4 regions of the Streptomyces sp. NPDC107528 genome follow, and region 4 is predicted to be linked to each of the others. Evidence: riboswitches for the same ligand, from Rfam matches in the RefSeq annotation. Region 4 holds a riboswitch; each other region holds the start of a gene.
What was found. Region 4 has a riboswitch for cyclic di-AMP ahead of ACZ7L5_RS40205 (transglycosylase family protein). Riboswitches for the same ligand answer to the same signal wherever they lie in the genome.
Positions count from the first base shown of each region.

Region 1 (4,951 bases), on a different contig from region 4:
ACCTGTCCTGTCACCTCCCCCAGAGCGACCCGGACCCCACCAGGGCCCGGGGCCCAGGCGGACAGGGTCACCACATCGCCGTCCTCCAGGAACGCCCGCTTGCCGTCCGGGAGTTCGAGAGGGTCACGGCCGTTCCAGGTCAGCTCCAGGAGTGAGCCGCGCTCCCCTTCGGTCGGGCCGCTGACCGTGCCCGAGCCGTACAGGTCACCGGTGCGCAGGGAGGCGCCGTTCACGGTCATGTGGGCGAGCTGCTGGGCGGCCGTCCAGTACATGGTGGAGAAGGGCGGCTCGGAGACGACGTGGCCGTTGATGGCCACGGAGATACGCAGGTCGTAGCCGCCGGGCTCGGCTTCGGGGCCGGAGTCGTCCAGGTACGGCAGCAGGGGGTGCGTCCGCTCCGGCGGCGCCACCCGCGCCTCCTCCAGCGCGTCCAGCGGGGTGATCCACGCCGACACCGACGTGGCGAAGGACTTGCCGAGGAACGGGCCGAGGGGGACGTACTCCCAGGCCTGGACGTCGCGTGCCGACCAGTCGTTGAGCAGGCACAGGCCGAAGACGTGCTCACGGAAGTCGCCCAGCGCCACCGGCTTGCCCATCTCCGAGGGCGTGCCGATCACGAAGCCGACCTCTGCCTCGATGTCGAGGCGGACCGACGGGCCGAAGACCGGCGCCGGATCAGTGGGGGCCTTGCGCTGGCCGGACGGACGTACGACGTCCGTGCCGGAGACCACGACCGTGCCGGCGCGCCCGTGGTAACCGATCGGCAGGTGTTTCCAGTTGGGGGTGAGCGAATCCTCGGCGTCGGGGCGGAAGATCTGGCCGACGTTCCGGGCGTGGTTCTCGGAGGCGTAGAAATCGACGTAGTCCGCGACCTCGAAGGGGAGGTGCAGGGTGACTGAGGACAGAGGGTGGAGAAGGTCCGCGATGGCCTCCTGGTGCGCCGGCACCGTCACCCAGGCCGTCAGTGCGCGCCGTACGTCCGACCACGTGGTGTGGCCGGCGGCGAGCAGCGGGTTCAGGGAGTCCTGGGCGAGCAGCGGGGCGTACGGCGAGCCGAGCGCGTAGGCCGCCCTGCCCGCGTCGAGGACGTGGTCGCCGAGCCGGACGCCGACCCGTCGCGCGGAGTCCGAGCCGGGAAGGGAGAAGACGCCGTACGGAAGGTTGTGCGTGCCGAAGGGGTCGCCCTCGGGGAGATCGAAGGGGGGCATGGGGTGCTGCCTCACTCTCATACGCTCCGTGCCATGTGGTCTGGCCACACGTTACGGGTGAGACGAGGGTCTTGGGCAGTGCGGAACTCGCGTCGTCGGGGCGGGCGAATCAGCAGGTCGCCGCACTCGGCCGCGTCGACGAGACCTGAGTCGGTGCCGCCCAGGAGCTCGCCGGCACCACGTGGGAGTGAAATCGCCACAAGCAAAAGGAAGTTGCCCGGGTGGAATCAGAACTGGAACCGGAACAGGTGTCAACACATGTGAACACAGCAGCCGTCCGGTTCGAGTCGAGTCGATGGGGCCTCCTGTCCGTATTCTCTGATCATGGCCCGACCCATCGCATATTCACTCATCGCCACTGACCTGGACGGGACGCTGCTCCGAGGCGACGACACGCTCTCCGACCGTTCCCTCGACGCGCTCGCGCAGGCGGCGGCGGCCGGTGCGCAGCACCTCGTCGTGACGGGCCGGCCGGCGCCCAGAGTGCGCCCGCTCCTCGACGTCCTGGGCAGCCGGGGGCTCGCGGTGTGCGGACAGGGCGCGCAGTTGTACGACGCCGGAGCGGACTGTCTGCTGTGGTCCATCACCCTGGACCGGGAGTTGGCGGAGACCGCGCTCGGCAAGATCGAGGCCGAGGTGGGGCAGGTGTACGCGGCCGTCGACCAGGACGGCGTGGACGGCCTCACGCTCATCGAGCCCGGGTACCTGATGCCGCACCCCACCCTGCCCGCCGTACGCGTCCGGCACCGCGACGACCTGTGGTGCGAGCCGATCAGCAAGGTGCTGCTGCGCCATCCCACCCTGTCCGACGACGAGTTGGCGGCGACGGCGCGGTCGGTGGTCGGGTCGCTCGCGACGGTCACCATGTCGGGGCCCGGGACCGTCGAACTCCAGCCATGCGGCGTCACGAAGGCGACCGGTCTCGCCCTCGCCGCCGAGCATCTCGGTCTGGGCGCGCACGAGACGATCGCCTTCGGGGACATGCCCAACGACATCCCCATGTTCGACTGGGCCGCCCGCGGGGTGGCGATGGCCAACGCGCATCCCGAACTCAAGGCGGTCGCCGACGAGATCACCCTCTCGAACGAGGACGACGGCATCGCCGTCGTCCTCGAGAGGCTGTTCGCGGGGCGCCTGGCCGACTTCGCCCAGTAGGGCACGTCGTCGGACCAGGCCCCCGCGCCAGGGCCTAGTAGGGGCCGTTCACGTTGTCGATCGAGCCGTAACGCGCGGCCGCGTAGTTGCACGCGGCCGTGATGTTCGCGACCGGGTCGAAGGGGTCGTACACCGTCCCCGGCACGTGGTACGACGCGAAGGTCGGGTCGATGACCTGGAGGAGGCCCTTGGACGGGGTGCCCGCGACGGCGTTGGAGTCCCAGTTGTTGATGGCCTGGGGGTTGCCGGACGACTCGCGCATGATGTTGCGCTGAATGCCCTCGTACGAACCCGGAATTCCGTTTTGCGCCATGATGTCCAGCGCGTTGCGGATCCAGCCGTCGAGGTTGTTCGGGTACGTCTTCACGGAGGACTGGGTGGCCTTGGCGACGTTGGACTTCTTGGCGGGCGCGGACGCCTTGTCGGCCGACTTGTCCGGCGAACTCGCCTTCTTCGTCGCCCGGACCTCCAGGTCGAGGCCGGGGTGGATCAGACGGGGGTCGTCGCCGATCGCCTTGCGGTTGTCCTTGTAGAGCTGCTTCCAGCCGCCCTGCGCGTCGTACCGGTCGGCGACGCCGTAGAGCGTGTCGCCCTTCTTCGTCGTGTACGTGACCGTCTTGGCCTTCACGGCGGCCTGGGGAGCGGCCTGCGCGACGGTGGGGGACTGGGCGGGCTGTGCGGCGCTCGCGGTGGTCGCGCTCAGGAGCGGGATGGCGAGGGCGGCGGTGCCGGTGCCGGCTGCGATGACGTGCCGGGTGAGCGGGTTGGTGCGGGGGCGGCGGTGTTTGCCTCGGGGCATGGCGCTGTTCCTCTCCGGCGCCTGCGAGGTGAGCTGTCGGGTTCGGGCGGGAGATGCCCGGCCGCGCCGCCGTGTGGCGGTGCGACTTCACCCCGAGCCGGTTCGGTGCGCCATCAAGGCGTCCGGTCCGGCGACTTACCTGGGTCCCCCGCTCCTGCCGTGCGTGAGTGAGTTGCGTGGGTGGGTGACTCGGGCGGCGGCAGGATTAGGCGTCCGCCCGACTGAGCGGGAACGTATGCGAGAGCACATGCCCGGAACAAGTGCCGTGGTCACCTGTCGGCCGGTTGACCATGGTCTGGTGTGAATGGGGCGCTTGATCCTTTGCGGTTGCCAAGCCTCAACTTGCTTTTGAGGCAAGGGGAGACGCGGGTGCCCCGAGGTGGTGCGTGACCGGGTGCGAGTGACCCAACTCACTGGCATCCACAAGAGCGGCAAATCGGGCAATGATTCCAACTCGCCTTTAACCGGCTGTCCGTGGAGTCCGTTTCTCCCATGTCCGGTGGAAAAGTACCTCTTCGCCCTCCCGGCAGATCACCTCGTTGGAGGCGATGAAGTCATGCCGGTCGCAGCTGATCTCCGAGCGCGTCCGCACCGTCGCGTCCCACCCCAGCTCCGGCCGGTGCAGGCGGATCGACCACTCCGAACGGGTACGGGCCGACAAGGGGTCCCACTCGTTGATCGTGTACGTCTCCAGCGCGTCCTCGGTGAACTCCAGGCCGTCGGGGTACACGCGCGTGCCGCCGTACCGGGGGTCGACGTCCAGGCGCCACTCGCCCTTGGCCACGTCCCGCACGACGAGCCGCTCGGGGCGCGGCTCGTCCAGCGTGATGGGGGAGTTCACGCCGAGCGGTTCCGCCTGCTCCGGTTCCTCGAAGGTGATCGCTGTGTCGTCTGCTGACTCGTCCAACGCACGCGCGCGTACCGGAAGTTCCAGCGAGCTTCCCGACGGTTCCAGGCCGAAGCCCGCCGCCGAGTCCGGCTGGGGCCAGATCCACGGCCAGTACGCGGAGGAGACGGCGAGGCGGATGCGGTGCCCGGGCGGGAAGGCGTGGCCGATGCCGTTCAGCTCGAAGGTCACGTCCTCGGTGGCGCCCGGCTCCCACGGCACCGCGCGGTCCCGGCCGTGGCGCGCCGACAGGTTCAGCACGCCCCGCGTGACCAGGGTCGAGGAGCCGTCCGGTGCCACGTCGCAGAGCCGGGCGACGACCTGCCCGCGCGGCACCTCCGACGTCAGCCGCAGCCGCACCTTCGGCCGCCCCGACACCCAGGTCTCCTCGCCCACCTCGAACTCGAAGCACGCCGACCGCGCGTCCTCCTCCCGCTGGTCCGGCGGCAGGTCGGCATCGTTGCCGAAGGGGAAGAAGCGGCCGGCGTCGATCCCGGTGTGCATGGGGGAGCGGACGAGGACGGGGGCGCCCTGGAAGGCGTACGTCACCGCGCGCACGTGCGGAGAGGGCCAGGCCGGCTCGCCGACCCAGCGGCCGGGCAGCGTGGGGTACACCGTGGCCGGGCGGTGCGAGTCGCTGACGTACGAGCGCAGCAGGGGCTCGGCCATGACGCCCGTGTCCTCGTCCTTCAGCCAGTGGTCCCACCAGCGCAGCGTCTCCTGGAGGAAGCCGATCGCCGGGCCCGGCGGCAGGCCGCGGTCGGGGTACTGGTGCGACCAGGGGCCGATCAGGCCGCGCACGCGGTCCGCCGGCAGGTGCTCGACGAGACGCAGGACGGTGTCGCGGTACGGGTCGTGCCAGCCGCCCACCGCCAGGACGGCGGCGTCGATCGCGCCGTAGTC
Region 1 is NZ_JBVKAV010000014.1:105,394-110,344, reverse strand. It holds gene fahA (fumarylacetoacetase) at 1-1,208, opposite strand, end outside; gene ACZ7L5_RS37570 (HAD family hydrolase) at 1,533-2,363, shown strand; gene ACZ7L5_RS37565 (LysM peptidoglycan-binding domain-containing protein) at 2,398-3,162, opposite strand; cyclic di-AMP (ydaO/yuaA leader) riboswitch at 3,168-3,342, opposite strand; gene ACZ7L5_RS37560 (CocE/NonD family hydrolase) at 3,623-4,951, opposite strand, start outside.
Region 1: another riboswitch for cyclic di-AMP. It lies ahead of ACZ7L5_RS37565 (LysM peptidoglycan-binding domain-containing protein); the one in region 4 lies ahead of ACZ7L5_RS40205 (transglycosylase family protein).

Region 2 (4,951 bases), on a different contig from region 4:
GTCAGCCCGCTATGTACTGCCCGAGTTCACCGAGCGCACGAGTTCAGGCACCAGGACGCAGGATCCGTACTCGAAGCTGCTGGAGGAGCGGATCGTCTTTCTCGGCACGCAGATCGACGACATCTCGGCGAACGACGTGATGGCCCAGTTCATGTATCTGGAGCACAAGGACCCCGACCAGGACATCTCGCTGTACATCAATTCACCCGGCGGCTCGTTCAGCTCGATGTCGGCGATCTACGACACGATGCAGTACGTCACCTGCGACGTGGAGACGATCTGCCTGGGCCAGGCCGGCGCGTCCGGCGCGGTGCTGCTCGCCGCGGGCACGCCGGGGAAGCGGTTCGCCCTGCCCGGGGCCCGGGTGGTGATCCATCAGCCGGGGCTGCCCGAGCCGGTCGAGGGCCAGGCCAGCGATCTGGCCATCCAGGCCGACGAACTGACGAGGATTCGGGCCCGCCTGGAGGAGATGCTCGCCCGGCACACCGGGCGCAGCCGCGAGCAGGTGTCCAAGGACATCGAGCGGGACAAGATCCTGAACGCCCAGGAGGCGCTGGAGTACGGACTGGTGGACCGGATCATCCCCAGCCGCAAGGCGACCCTCGCGCCACCCACGGGGCGGTGATCGGCCGGTGCTGCCACCCGAGTTGCCGCCGCTGCCCGCGCTGACCCGTGCGGAGGGCGAGTTGATCGACCGTTATCTCGATGTGGTGGACCTGCTCGGCCGGATCAACCCGGCGCAGGACGGCGACACCTACCGCGGACTGCGTGCCGCCCAGGCGCTCGTCCGCAGAGCGGCCGAGCTGCGGGACGCGCTGGCGCTGATGCACCAGCGGGGCGAGACGGAGCTGCACGCTCCCACGCTCGCGCGTGCGCTGCGCGTGCTGGACGGGGAGCGCCGCACGGCTCGCGTCACGCTGCCGCCGCGCTCCGACAGTTGACGACGTGTACAGGACGGTCCCGGACGTCTCGATCCCACTGACGAGGCGTCCGGACCAAGGCTGAAACGGACCAAACGGCGTACCCCCTTTCGGCGTATCCGTGGCTCCTTTTGCGGGCCCGTCAGGGTTGCGCATCGGGCATGAGTCCAAGGCGGAACAAGGCGCTCCATCGCTGGTCCGGGACGCCTTCACCCTCTGGACACCCTCTCGAACACACGGGTACCCACCCGAACGGGTGAGTGGTGACTAACACCACAAATCACCGGTTCCGCTGGGTATTTCGCTCATCCGTGCACCAAGATCCCTGTCTGACGACAAGCCCCCGCCGCAGCGGCGGGGCGGTCCGGGCGGACGCCGAGTCCTGCCGCCGCCTGGATGACCGGTCGACAGGAGTGGATCGGCAGGAGTGGAGGACCCGAGCAAGACGGGTCGCCGGAGCGGACGTTCGTTCGATCCGAGCAGCCCTTGGGGTGAAGCCGCAGCAATGCGGCCGGGCAACTTCGCCAGCCCGAATCCGACAGGTCATCCTTCACAGGCGGCTGACGAAGGGTTGCGCATGACTGCGCTCAATCGTGTCCCGTCGCTCATGGCCCGGGCCGGTACGGCCTCGGCTCTCACCATCGCCGCGGTGGGCGGCTCGATAATGGCGCCCGGCTTCACGTCCGAAGCGGAGGCAGCCACACCGGCGACGAAGGCACTTCAGATCGCGGCCTCCAAGAAGGGCTCCCCGTACAGGTGGGGCGCCACGGGGCCGAACCGGTTCGACTGCTCCGGGCTGACGCTCTACTCGTTCAAGAAGGCGGGCAAGAAGCTGCCCCGTACGGCGGCCCAGCAGTACAACAAGACCCGCCACATCTCCGCCAAGAGCCGCAAGGCCGGAGACCTGGTGTTCTTCCACTCGGGGTCGTACGTCTACCACGTCGGCATCTACGCCGGGAAGGGAAAGATCTGGCACTCCCCCAAGAGCGGGGACGTGGTAAGGCTGCAGAAGATCTGGACCAGGAGCGTCTGGTACGGCCGGGTCAAGTGACCCACCCGGGGGTGATGGCGGCGGCCTGACACGCCGTCATCGCCCTCGGGGCACGAGAAGGGCCGTCAGACGGCCATCAGCGGCCCGGCGAGGAGCCCGACGCCGAAGGCCGTCAGCGCGACGCCGGTGACGGTCGTGACCGCCCGGGCGGCGCGCGGCCGGCGCAGCCACCGCCCGAGCCGGTCCACCAGCAGGGCGACCACCTGGAACCACACCAGTGCGATCGCGAGCACGATCAGTGCGAGCAGCAGCGTCCGGGGCAGCGCGGGAGCGCCCGCGGGCACGAACTGGGGCAGCACGCTGAGGAAGGTCAGGGACGCCTTCGGGTTGAGGGCGTTGGTGACGAAGCCCTGCCGCAGCGGTCGCCCGGTGGAGTCCTCGCCCGTGTCCGCCACTTCACTGCGCCGCTGCCGCAGGGTCTGGACGCCCAGATACAACACATAGACCCCGCCGACCACTTGGAGCGCGCGGAACAGCGCCGGTACGGCGGCCAGGACCGCGGCGACCCCCAGCACGGCCAGCGTCACATGCACCAGCAGCCCGGCCCCGATCCCGAGCGCGCACGCGATACCGGCCCGGCGGGAGACGAGGGCGTTGCGCACGACGACCGTGAAGTCGGCGCCGGGCATGGCGACGAGGCCGGCGGAAACCCCGGCGAAGGCGATGAGCTGAGCGTCCATGGCACCCAGCGTGCCGCGGGGAAGCCTTCAGCAGGTATGTCGAATATCCTGGGTCTGCCTAAAGCATTGCTTTAGGCAGACAGGCTTGGACGGACGAGGAGCCCGGCATGTAAGACCCGACCAGGCTCGCCGCCCTGGTGGCGGTCGCCGAGGCGGGCTCGATCACCCGGGCGGCGGAGCGGCTCGGCTACACCACACCTGCGCTCTCCCAGCAGCTGGCCAAGCTGGAGCGCGAGGCGGGCACCGCCCTTCTGGTACGGCATCACCGCGGGGCGCGGCTGACGGGTGCGGGCGAGCTGCTGGTGGCGCGGGCGCGGCGAGTACTCGACGAGCTGGAGCGGGCCCGGCACGAGCTGGCCCGGCTGACCGGCCTGTCGGGCGGCACGCTCCGGCTCGGCACCTTCCAGACCGCGGGCATCCATCTGCTGCCGCCGGCCCTCAGCGCCTTCCGGCGGGCCCATCCGGACGTGGAGCTGACGGTCGCCGACTACGAACCGTCGGCGGGTGTCGCCGCCGTGGCGGCCGGGGAGGTGGATCTGGCGCTGACGCACGCGTATGAGCCGGGCGACCCGATTCCGCTCGCGTCCTCGGTCCGCGTCGAGCCGATCCTCGTCGAGGAACTGGTCCTGGTGTCCGCTCCGGGCCACGCCCTCACCACCGGGACCGCACGGCTGCCGCTGGCCGAGCTCGCCGGGCAGCCGCTGATCAGCATGGCGCCGGACGCTCCGGCCCGGCGAGGGGTGGAGGCGGTGCTGGCCCGGGCGGGGGCCTGGCCCTCGGTGCTGGTGCCGACGCCGGGCTATCTCCTGGTGTGCGCGCTGGCCAGTGCGGGGCTCGGGGTCGCGGTCGTACCGGAGATGGTGGCGCGTACGTCGGTCACGCCGGTCGGGGTGCGCGCGCTGGAGGGCGCTGAGCTGCGCCGTACGATCTCGGTCGCCTTCCGGAGCGAGGAGGCGGCCCCGGCCGCGGATGCCTTCCGGGCTCTGCTGCGCGGCTCGTTCGGCCGGTCACGGCAGACCTGAGGGGCGGGCCTGCGGCTACGGTTCCTGGGGCCCTGCAGTCGGCACGGGTTCCGCGGGCACCGTCCACGGCAGTTCGATGGAGATGGTCTTGCCGCCCTCGCGGGTCGGGCGCACTCTCAGCTTGCCGCCGCATTCCGCGGTCAGCCAGCGGATGATGACCAGGCCACGGCCGTTGTCCTGCTGGACGGCTGCGGGCAGCCGCTTGGGGAAGCGCGGGTGGCTGTCGGTGACCCCGATGCGCAGGTGTTCGTCACGGTCGAGCACGAGGTCCACCGTGAAGGTGGGTGACTGGCCGAGGGTGTGCTGTACGGCGTTGGTGGTGAGTTCGGAGACGATCAGGCGGATGGTGTCGGCCACTTCCGTGTCCGGTGGCAGTCCCCACTCCGCAAGGGTGGTGACCACATAGGTCCGGGCCGCGGAGACCGAGGCGGGATCGCTCGGCAGAGTGACGGATGCTTCCAAATGGTCTGCCATGGCGATGTCGTCCCTTTCCCAACGGGACCGCAGTCCGACACAGAGCGGAGGGTTCGAGTACGGTCCCGGACTGGTGCTTCGTCGCCAGACTGCCATTACCAGGGCCGTCACGGTGCCGATCCCCCGAGATATGCATATATCTGTCGCTCGAAGCGGTGAACTCTGCGACGGCAGACCGTATTTGGACGGCTCGGTTGGAGTAAGGAGTTACGCATGCAGCACGGTCCCGCGGTGCGCCGCCGGAAACTGGGCGCGGAACTGCGTGCGTTGCGCACCGGGGCCGGGCTCACCAGTGGTGAGGCGGCCCGGCTGGTGGGCTGGCACCAGTCCAAGGTGAGCCGGATCGAGACGGGCGCCAGCGGGGTGAAACCGGCCGATGTGCGGTTACTGCTCGACGTCTACGGCGTACAGGATGCCCAACTACGCCAGTTGATGCTGGCGTTGGCGGGCTCCGACGAGGGTGACGGCCGGGATCACTGGTGGCACGCGTACCGCGGAGTGCTGCCGACGACGTACCGCGACTTCATCAGCCTGGAGTCCCAGGCGAGCGCGATGCGCACGCTGGAGACCTCCGTGGTGCCCGGGCTGCTGCAGACGCCCGAGTACGCCCGCGCGGTGACCCGGGCGGCGGTGGGCGGGCTCGACGACGACGCCGACGAACGTCTGGACGCGCTGGTCGCGGTCCGTCTGGCCAGGCAGGACGTGCTGCGCGCCGAGCCGCCGCTGGAGCTGAGCGCGGTGCTGGACGAGGCGGTACTGCGCCGGGAGATCGGCGGGCCCGAGGTGATGGAGCGGCAGCTGAGG
Region 2 is NZ_JBVKAV010000012.1:144,254-149,204, reverse strand. It holds gene ACZ7L5_RS34065 (ATP-dependent Clp protease proteolytic subunit) at 1-625, shown strand, start outside; gene ACZ7L5_RS34060 (hypothetical protein) at 633-941, shown strand; cyclic di-AMP (ydaO/yuaA leader) riboswitch at 1,300-1,494, shown strand; gene ACZ7L5_RS34055 (C40 family peptidase) at 1,498-1,971, shown strand; gene ACZ7L5_RS34050 (LysE family translocator) at 2,037-2,651, opposite strand; gene ACZ7L5_RS34045 (LysR family transcriptional regulator) at 2,786-3,673, shown strand; gene ACZ7L5_RS34040 (ATP-binding protein) at 3,689-4,147, opposite strand; gene ACZ7L5_RS34035 (helix-turn-helix domain-containing protein) at 4,361-4,951, shown strand, end outside.
Region 2: another riboswitch for cyclic di-AMP. It lies ahead of ACZ7L5_RS34055 (C40 family peptidase); the one in region 4 lies ahead of ACZ7L5_RS40205 (transglycosylase family protein).

Region 3 (4,951 bases), on a different contig from region 4:
GCCGGGGCGGTGGTGGGTGCCTTGACGGGGCTGATTAGGCTCCGGCCCCATGGACGTACTCATCCACCTTTTCGTCGGTCTGCACATCATCGGTATCGCCGCGTTGCTGGGTGGTTTCTTCACCCAGATGAAGGCGATGGGCCAGGGCACCGCCCGGTTCGTGCCCGCGATGCTGCACGGCGCGCTGACCATGCTGGTCACCGGCGTCATCCTCGTCGGCCTCAACCAGGCGGACGATCAGTCCGTCAACAACATCAAGATCGGCGTGAAGCTGGCGCTGCTGATCGTGATCCTCGGGCTGGTGTATGTGAAGCGGGACGAGGAGACGGTGGACAAGCGGCTCTTCGGGTTGGTGGGGCTGCTGACCACGGTGAACGTCTTCATCGCCGTTCTGTGGACATGACCGCGGTGTAGCTCAGTACTGCGCCTGCCGTGACCGCCAGCCAAGCCGCGACGGCGATCCACAGCAGCGCCTCGCCGGGGGTCTTGAGCCACGACACGTCCACTGCGGTGGCGACGGAGAGGGCCGCCGCGGCCGTCATGCCCATGGGGAACACGGTTGCCCAGCGGCGTACGTCGTAGCGCGGCCGTGGCCAGGCGATCTCGGCGAGAAGCAGGACGGCGTACCAGGCCAGGTCCAGGACGAGCAGGGCGACGGTCACCGTGCGCAGGACGTCGGTGTCGTCCTCGTTCCAGAGGTACAGGCCGGGGCTGTCGGCCGACATGAGCTTCGAGCCGGCGAGCGCGGAGATGGCGAGGGCGCCGCCCGCCACCCAGTGGTCGCCGGCGCCCCTGGCCACCTGCCGCAGGTCGAAGCGGGTCAGCGCCATGACGTAGAGCACCAGGCCGAGCCAGAACAGGACGAGGGCCGTGTGGGCGAGCCATGCCGTGGACTCGGTCGCGGCGAGGGTTGCGGCCAGGACGGCGAGGCCCTGCGTGGCCACGCAGCCGAGGAAGACCGCGCCGGGCATGCGGGGGTGCCAGCGCAGTACCACGGCGATGAGGAGGCCCGGCCAGAGCAGGGCCGCCAGGGCCAGTAGGGCCTTGGCGAGGGGTTGCCAGCCGAGGGTGGCGAAGCGGGTGCCGAGAACCGTCGTCGCGGCGATGGCGGTGAGGGCGGCGGGGGTGGCTGCCTCTTTCAGCCACCTGGCGCGGTCCCAGAGGAGCCTTGCGGTGAAGCCGCCCGCGAGAGCCAGCCAGGCTACGCAGGCGAGGGCCAGGGCGATTCGGGACAGGGTTTCGTAGCCGGTCTGGTGAAGGGCGACCGACAGGATGCCGGTTGCCATGACGGCGGCGCCGGCTGTGGGGGGACTCTGCGACCACCAGGTGTGGAGGGGGGATGCGGGGGTGGTCGTGGGGGCGGGCATGGGGTCGATGCTAGGGAGTGGGGGGTGCGGGGCGGGTGGGGGCACGCGCGCGTGTGGGGTGAAATGCACGTCTGCCGCGCGACGGTTGAGCGACGGGTCCCTGTGGCGGCCCGCTCGGGTGAGTGGCGTTCGGGAAGCGCCTTCGGGTGTGGGGTGGGTCGGGGCCGTGCCGCCGTGCGCGGGTGCGTTTGCCGCACCACTACGCGCGCGTGGCGGAGGATGTGCGCCACGCGCGCGTGTGTTCGTCAGGCCGGGCGGACCACGCTGTGGATCGACGACTCTCCGTCGTAGTAGATCGACTCCTCGCGGACGTACGCGCCGGGCTTCGGGGCGTGGATCATCATGCCGTTGCCGATGTAGAGGCCTACGTGCGTGATGTCGTCGTAGAAGAAGACCAGGTCGCCGGGCTTGGCGCTGGAGAGGGAGACCGTGGTGCCGGCGTTGACCTGGTCGTAGGTGACGCGGGGGATGTCCACGCCTGCGGCCTTCCAGGCGCCCTGGGTGAGGCCGGAGCAGTCGTAGGAGTCGGGGCCGGTGGCGCCCCAGACGTACGGCTTGCCCACCTGGGAGCGGGCGAAGGCCAGGGCCTTCTCGGCCTTGGTGGCGTACGAGGAGTCCGACGCTGACGAGTCGGAGGAGGACGAGTCGGACGAGGAGTCGTCGCTCTCCTGCTGCTGCGCCGCCTCCTGGCGCCGACGCTCGGCCGCCTCTTGCTGCCGGGCCAGTTCCGCCGCCTTGCGGGCTGCCTCCTCCTGCTTGCGCTTCTCGATCGCGGCGAGGCGGGCCTTCTCCTCCGCCGTCAGCTTCGAGAGCAGTTCGCGTGCGTCGGCGAGCTTCTTCTGGACGGTGGACTTGGCCGTCTGGAGGTCGTTCTGCGACTCGGTGAGCGTTTCGAGGCTCTGGGTGGCCTCCTTGCGCTTTTTCATCGTCGCGGACTGCTGGGTGAAGTAGTCGTCGACCGATTCCTTCTGACGGCCCGTCATGCGGTCCATCAGCTGGGTCTGGTCGAAGTAGTCCTGCGGGGTGTCCGCCAGGAGGAAGGTCGCCGTGTCGGGGGCCGAGGTGCCCGTGCGGTACTGGGCGGCTGCGTTGCGGCCGAGTTCCTCGCGCGCGTCGTTGAGCTTCTGGGTGCGCTGGGCGACGTCGTCGAGGAGGGTGTCGACGCGCTTGCGCTGCTTTGCGGTCTTCTCTTTGGCCGCGTTGTACTTCTCGGTCGCCGACTCCGCCTGGCGGTAGAGGTCGTCGACCTTCTTCTCGACCTCCTCGAGGCTCGGTTTGTCGTCCGTCGAGGGGCTCGCGTTGGCCGTCTGGGACAGCAGGGCGACGGAGGTGAGGGCCGCCGTGGCGAGGGCGGGGGTCCGTATGCCTGCTACGCGCGTTCCAGCGGGACGCGACTTGCGGTGCGACGCCAAGGGAGGCGACTCCTTCCATGCTCCGCCTACCGAGTTAGCTGTCGGGTTCGGGCGGATGGTTCGGAAGGGTTGCCCTACGGCCGCTCCCCGGGCGGGAGTCGGGCCGATTCACCCCAAGTTCGGTGGGTCCCCGGCTCCGGGTGCACGGCGGCGCTCCGGACTCGGCGGAGGCCGTGCGGCCCGGCGTCGTTCGCCGGTGGGGGTCGTACGGCCTGTCCGGCACGGTAGCCAACTCGTGTGGCCCCTGTGAAGGTTGATGTTCGATATGCCCGATACATTTTCGTGACCTTGGCGATGTGTGTCGGGGATCGCGGTCGATGCGTATGGGTTGGTGGTCAGTTGCATGCGTTTTGGGCTTTGGGGGCATATCGGCTGACTTGGATCGGTTGGCTTCGGGGCGTTGCGGATCGTAATGGGGTGGTTGTGGAGGGTGAGGGGGGTGTCCGGGGTGCGTGGGTTCTGAAGATCGGTGAGTGCTGAAACAGGTGATGTTCTCGGGGCGGCGGCGGGCTGTCAGTGGGGCGCCCTAGACTCGGAGAGCGATGAGCAGCCTCTTTGACGACAGCTTCCTGGCGGACCTCCAGGCCCCGCGGGCCCATGCGGACGAGCATCCGCCGCCGCCCGAGGACGAACACGCTCCGGAGCCGGTTCCGGACGATCTGTTCGGCGGGAAGTTCGACGTGCCGCCGGACCGGGACGACTACTACCGCGACGGCGCCCCGCGCCCGGCCCTGGATGCGGCAGCGCTGCTGGAGGGGCTGAACGAGAACCAGCGTGCGGCCGTCGTCCACTCCGGCGGCCCGCTGCTCATCGTGGCCGGTGCCGGGTCGGGCAAGACGCGTGTGCTCACCCATCGCATCGCGTACCTGCTGGCCGAGCGGAATGTGCATCCGGGGCAGATCCTCGCGATCACCTTCACCAACAAGGCCGCGGGTGAGATGAAGGAGCGCGTCGAGCAGCTCGTCGGCCCGCGCGCGAACGCGATGTGGGTGATGACCTTCCACAGCGCGTGCGTGCGCATCCTGCGGCGTGAGAGCAAGAAGCTCGGGTTCACTTCGTCCTTCTCGATCTACGACGCCGCCGACAGCAAGCGGCTGATGGCGCTCGTGTGTCGTGATCTGGATCTCGACCCCAAGCGGTTTCCGCCCAAGTCGTTCAGCGCCAAGATCAGCAATCTGAAGAACGAGCTGATCGACGAGGAGGACTTCGCCGCCCAGGCGACGGACGGCTTCGAGAAGACCCTCGCGCAGGCGTATGCCTTGTACCAGTCGCGGTTGCGGGAGGCCAACGCCCTCGACTTCGACGACCTGATCATGACGACGGTCAATCTGCTGCGCGCCTTCCCGGACGTCGCCGAGCACTACCGCCGGCGGTTCCGGCATGTACTGGTCGATGAGTACCAGGACACCAACCACGCGCAGTACGCGCTGGTGCGCGAGCTCGTCGGTACCAGTGAGCACCCCGTCGACGTGCCGCCGAGCGAGGCCGACATCCCGCCCGCCGAGCTGTGCGTGGTGGGTGACGCCGACCAGTCGATCTACGCCTTCCGGGGCGCCACCATCCGCAACATCCTCCAGTTCGAGGAGGACTACCCGGACGCGACGACCATCCTGCTGGAGCAGAACTACCGTTCCAGCCAGACGATCCTGACCGCCGCCAACGCGGTCATCGAGCGCAACGAGTCCCGGCGCCCCAAGAACCTGTGGACCAACGCGGGCGCGGGCGCGCGCATCACCGGCTACGTCGCGGACACCGAGCACGACGAGGCGCAGTTCGTCGCCGAGGAGATAGACCGACTGACGGACGCGGGCGATGCGAAGGCCGGTGACGTCGCCGTCTTCTACCGGACGAACGCCCAGTCCCGTGTCTTCGAAGAGATCTTCATCCGCGTCGGCCTGCCCTACAAGGTCGTCGGCGGGGTTCGGTTCTACGAGCGCAAGGAGGTCCGGGACGTCCTGGCCTACCTGCGCGTGCTGGCCAACCCCGAGGACTCGGTACCGCTGCGGCGGATCCTTAACGTCCCCAAGCGGGGCATCGGCGATCGTGCCGAGGCGATGATCGACGCGCTTGCACAGCGGGAGAAGATCAGCTTCCCGCAGGCGCTGCGCCGGGTCGACGAGGCGTACGGCATGGCCGCGCGGTCGACCAACGCCGTCAGGCGCTTCAACACGC
Region 3 is NZ_JBVKAV010000015.1:88,794-93,744, forward strand. It holds gene ACZ7L5_RS38755 (hypothetical protein) at 50-403, shown strand; gene ACZ7L5_RS38760 (tellurite resistance/C4-dicarboxylate transporter family protein) at 381-1,367, opposite strand; gene ACZ7L5_RS38765 (C40 family peptidase) at 1,613-2,779, opposite strand; cyclic di-AMP (ydaO/yuaA leader) riboswitch at 2,788-2,956, opposite strand; gene pcrA (DNA helicase PcrA) at 3,322-4,951, shown strand, end outside.
Region 3: another riboswitch for cyclic di-AMP. It lies ahead of ACZ7L5_RS38765 (C40 family peptidase); the one in region 4 lies ahead of ACZ7L5_RS40205 (transglycosylase family protein).

Region 4 (4,951 bases):
CCCCGGCATCACATAATGCAGCCGCAGCCGGATCTGCTGCTCGGCGTAGGCGTCGTCCTGCCAGCGTGCCTTGACGTCGCGCAGTTGCTCGACCCGCTGTGCGGCGTCTTCCTTCTCCCGCTGCATGTCCGCGATCTCGGCGCGCTGGGAGACGTACTGCCTTATCGGGTAGGCGAGCGCGACGACCATGGTGCAGACGACCAGCGCGAGCAGCGCGGCGCGTCCGGTGAGCCTGGAGCGCCGGGCCTGCCGCTTCGTCTGGGAGCGGTAGACACGGGCCGCCGTCTGCTCGCCGAGCAACCGGATCCTGGTCGCGGTGGAGAACCGGTCCCGATCCTTGACGGCCATGTCCCGCCTCCCGTTTCACATGCGTACGTCCCCGCACACGGTACGGGACCGAGTACGGGGACGTACGTACGACTGGCTAAGCCTCACCCCAGGTTGGGGCTCAGCCGGCTCAGCCCTTGCTGTGCTTAATAGTTCGCAGAGCGAAACCGCGGGAACGCGCTGCGGCCGGCGTACACCGCCGCGTCGTCGAGGATCTCCTCGATGCGCAGCAGCTGGTTGTACTTGGCGACGCGCTCGGAGCGGGCCGGGGCGCCGGTCTTGATCTGGCCGCAGTTGGTGGCGACGGCCAGGTCGGCGATGGTGACGTCCTCGGTCTCGCCGGAGCGGTGGGACATCATGCACTTGAAGCCGCTGCGCTGGGCCAGCTCGACGGCGTCCAGGGTCTCGGTGAGCGAGCCGATCTGGTTCACCTTCACCAGCAGGGCGTTGGCGGCGCCCTCGTCGATGCCGCGGGCCAGGCGCTCGGGGTTGGTGACGAACAGGTCGTCTCCGACGAGCTGGACCTTGTCACCGAGCCTGTCGGTGATGGTCTTCCAGCCGTCCCAGTCGTCCTCGAACAGCGGGTCCTCGATGGAGACGAGCGGGTACGCGTCGACGAGCTCCGCGTAGTACTCGGTCATCTCGGCGGCCGAGCGGTCCTTGCCCTCGAAGGTGTAGACGCCGTCCTTGTAGAACTCGGACGCGGCGACGTCGAGCGCGAGGGCGATCTGCTCGCCGGGGGTGTAGCCGGCCTCCTTGATCGCCTCCAGGATGAGGTCGAGGGCCTCGCGGTTGGAGCCGAGGTTCGGGGCGAAGCCGCCCTCGTCGCCGAGGCCGGTGGCCAGGCCCTTGCTCTTCAGGACCTTCTTCAGCGTGTGGTAGACCTCGGCGCCCCAGCGCAGGGCCTCGGAGAAGGACTCCGCGCCGATCGGGGCGATCATGAACTCCTGGATGTCCACGTTGGAGTCGGCGTGCGAGCCGCCGTTCAGGATGTTCATCATCGGCACCGGCAGCAGGTGCGCGTTGGGGCCGCCCAGGTAGCGGAACAGCGGGAGGTCGCTGGCCTCGGAGGCGGCGTGGGCGACGGCGAGGGAGACGCCGAGGATGGCGTTGGCGCCGAGGGAGCCCTTGTTGTCGGTGGCGTCCAGGTCGAACATCGCCTGGTCGATCAGGCGCTGCTCGGTGGCGTCGTAACCGACCAGCTCCGGGCCGATCTGCTCGATGACGGCGAGGACGGCCTTCTCCACGCCCTTGCCGAGGTAGCGGTTCGAGTCGCCGTCGCGGAGCTCGATGGCCTCGAAGGCGCCCGTCGAAGCGCCGGACGGAACGGCGGCACGACCCGTGCTGCCGTCGTCGAGGCCGACCTCGACCTCGACCGTGGGATTGCCTCGGGAGTCCAGGATTTCCCGGGCTACGACGACGTCGATGGACGGCACGAGTATCTCCTTCTTGGGATGTGAAGCACTGTGTCGCTGGTGGTGCGGGGCTGTGAGCCTTGCGACTAGAGCCTAACCGCCCCGGGGACATCGGCAGCCGACCGACCGTCCCGTGGACAGGACCGAACCGTACCCATTGTTCCCTACCGGAACAAAGGGTGGGTGACCAACAGGGAAAGAAAAAGCCCCGCCCCGGTGCGTACGGGGGAACACGCACCGGAGCGGGGAGCCCGTGGGGGACGGGGGTGACCCTCACGAGGTCTTCATGATGAGTTCCACGGATGTGAGGGCTCTGTGGTTCAGCTTGTGGCCGCGTATTACTTCAGGTGCAGCTGCTGACCCGGGTAGATCAGGTCGGCGTCCTCGACGATGTCCTTGTTCAGCTGGAACAGCTTCTCCCAGCCGCCCTTGACCTTCTTCTTCTCGGCGATCGAGCTGAGGGTCTCACCCTTGACGACCTTGTACTCGCCGTCGCCCTTCTTGACCTTCTTGCCGGTCGGGGTGGTGACGGTCTTGGTCGACTTCTTCTCGGCCGCCGGACGGTCGGCGGAGCGGGAGGCCGGCTGCTCCTCGGTGGCGCGAGGGGTGGCCTCGGTGCTCTGCGAGGAGCCGGAGCCGTTGTACGCGGCGCTCGACAGGCCGGTGCCGCAGTGCGGCCAGGCACCCTTGCCCTGGCCCGCGAGAACCTTCTCGGCGATCTCGATCTGCTGCGCCTTGGTGGCCTGGTCGGCGGTGGAGGCGTACGCCGTGCCGCCGTACGCGGCCCAGGTGGAGGCGGAGAACTGCAGGCCGCCGTAGTAGCCGTTGCCGGTGTTGATGGACCAGTTACCGCCGGCCTCGCACTGGGCGACGGCGTCCCACTCGGAGGCGGTGGCGGCGGAGGCGCTGCCGGCCGCCATCAGCGGGGCGGCGACGGCGGCGGCGCCGGTGACGCCGACGACGGCTATGGCGCGGGCGGCCTTGGACGGACGACGGTGCTTGCCCTTGCTGGAAAACAGCATGGTTGGATCCCCTCACCGACGCCTGCGAGGTGAGCTGTCGGGTTCGGGCCGGTTGAGTTGCCCGGCCGCGCTCGTCCGCCTTTCGGCTCGCGTTGCGCGGCTTCACCCCAAGCCGACTCCGGCGTGCGGCCCCGAAAGGCCTCAACTGCCGGACCCGGCGCTTACCTTGGGTCCCCCGCTCCTGCCTACGGCGCTTGACGCGACGACTGTTCCCGTGCGGCCACTGGCAGGATTCGGCGTTGCGGCAGCCGGGGCTCGTGGTGACGAGCGATCACGACCGTAGACACCCGATTCCCGGAATTACAAAGACGATCAGGGCTTCTGAGATCTATCTCTCACCGCATTCAAAACGGACATTCAGGTGCGAAAGGTGACGCGAACTCTCGTTGTTTTTCGCCCCGTTCGGCCCTTATTCGACGGGGACGTCCAGGGTCTGACCGGGGACGATGTCGTTCGCGTTGCCGCCGATGGCGCCCTTGTTCGCGTCGTACAGCGCCCGCCACCCGCCGTCGAGGTCAAGGGAGTCGGCGATGGAGGCCAGAGTGTCGCCGGCGCGGACCTTGTACGAGGCGTGGCGACCGGAGGACTCGGGGGCCGGGTCCACGGTCTCGCTCTCATCGGCACTGGGCCCGCGGTGCCGACCGGAGCCGGCCTCCTCGCCGGTGAGCGCGCCGGTGTCGACGAGGCTCCAGGCGCCCACATCTTGCACCCAGTTGTCCTGATTGTCCCCGTCCGAGGTCTCCACGGGGGAGCTGTCGGGCGACTTCGAGGCCTTGGCGTCGGGTGACGCATCGGCCTTCGCGGAGCTGTCCGCCTTGGACGACGAAGGGGACGAAGACGTAGAAGAGGAAGAAGAGGGGGAAGAGGGGGAAGAGGATGAGTCCTGGGGCGATTCGGACGAAGCGCTGGGCGATTCGCTCGACGAACCCGACGAGCCATCGGCCGGGTCCGACGAGTTCGAGGAACCCGAGGAGTCGGACGAATTGGACGAACTCGATGAGCCGGACGAATCAAGCAAGCCGGAGGACCCGGACACATCGGACGGCGAGTCGTCGTCCACTCCGGTGTCGAGGTCGACCAAGCCGTTCTTCGGGGTGAGCCCGTTGAGCACCGCACAGGTACCCCAGGGCTTGGTTCCCTGGTCGGCGAGGATCTCCTGCGCCACGGCGATCTGCTGGGAACGGCTCGCCAGGTCGGGACGCGGGGCGAAGTCGAGGCCGCCGTACTGCTCCCAGTCGTCCTGGGTCAGCTGCAGTCCGCCGTAGCGCCCGTTGCCCTCGTCCGTGCTCCAGGAGCCACCGCTCTCGCACTCGGCCACCTTGTCCCACACGGTGCCGTCGGCGGCGCTCGCGCTCGCGGCGCCGAGCAGCGGGATGGCGATGGCGGACCCGGTCACTCCGGCCGCGACGAGGAGAGCCGGCGCCTGACGGGGGCGACGGTGACGACCGTTCCCGGAGAGCATGCGGGGACCTTTCACGAGGCAGCAGTGACCGCGGCGCTTTAAACCTGGCGCCGTCGTTGATCCGTGAACGTATAGGCATTCGATCACTTGTCACAAGTTAATGCCGCGTAGATCACGTGAAGATCACAGAGTTGAGCGCGCGTCACGTTTGACGAGGTGGACGCACTCACCCAACTGGTGTGAAATCCACCGGAAGTGTGCGCAGCCCACGCATGATGAGACCTCCGCGCCACCTCAACTCCCCCGGGTCCACGGCGAGTCGGAGATCCGGGAGGCGGGTGAGGAGTGTGGCGAGGGCGGCCTGGCCCTCCAGGCGGGCCAGCGGGGCGCCAAGGCAGTAGTGGATGCCGTGGCCGTAGCCGAGGTGCTGATTGTCCCGGCGGCCGAGGTCGAGGACGTCGGGGTCGGCGAACCGCTCCGGGTCCCGGTCGGCGGCGGCCAGGACGACGAGAACGGGGTCACCGGCCCCGATGTCCTGCCCGCCGATGGTGAGCGGCTCGGTGGCGAAGCGCCAGGTGGCGAGCTCCACGGGGCCGTCGTAGCGCAGGAGTTCCTCCACGCCGGTTTCGAGGAGGCCGGTCTCCCCGGCGGCGAGGGACGACTGCAGGCGGGCGCGCTGCTCGGGGTGTGTGAGCAGCGCGTAGACGCCGTTGCCGATCAGGTTCACGGTCGTCTCAAAACCGGCAAACAGGAGGATAAAGGCCATCGCCGCGGCCTCGTTCTCG
Region 4 is NZ_JBVKAV010000016.1:140,982-145,932, reverse strand. It holds gene ACZ7L5_RS40215 (FtsB family cell division protein) at 1-348, opposite strand, end outside; gene eno (phosphopyruvate hydratase) at 474-1,763, opposite strand; gene ACZ7L5_RS40205 (transglycosylase family protein) at 2,081-2,764, opposite strand; cyclic di-AMP (ydaO/yuaA leader) riboswitch at 2,769-2,967, opposite strand; gene ACZ7L5_RS40200 (transglycosylase family protein) at 3,174-4,226, opposite strand; gene ACZ7L5_RS40195 (cytochrome P450 family protein) at 4,393-4,951, opposite strand, start outside.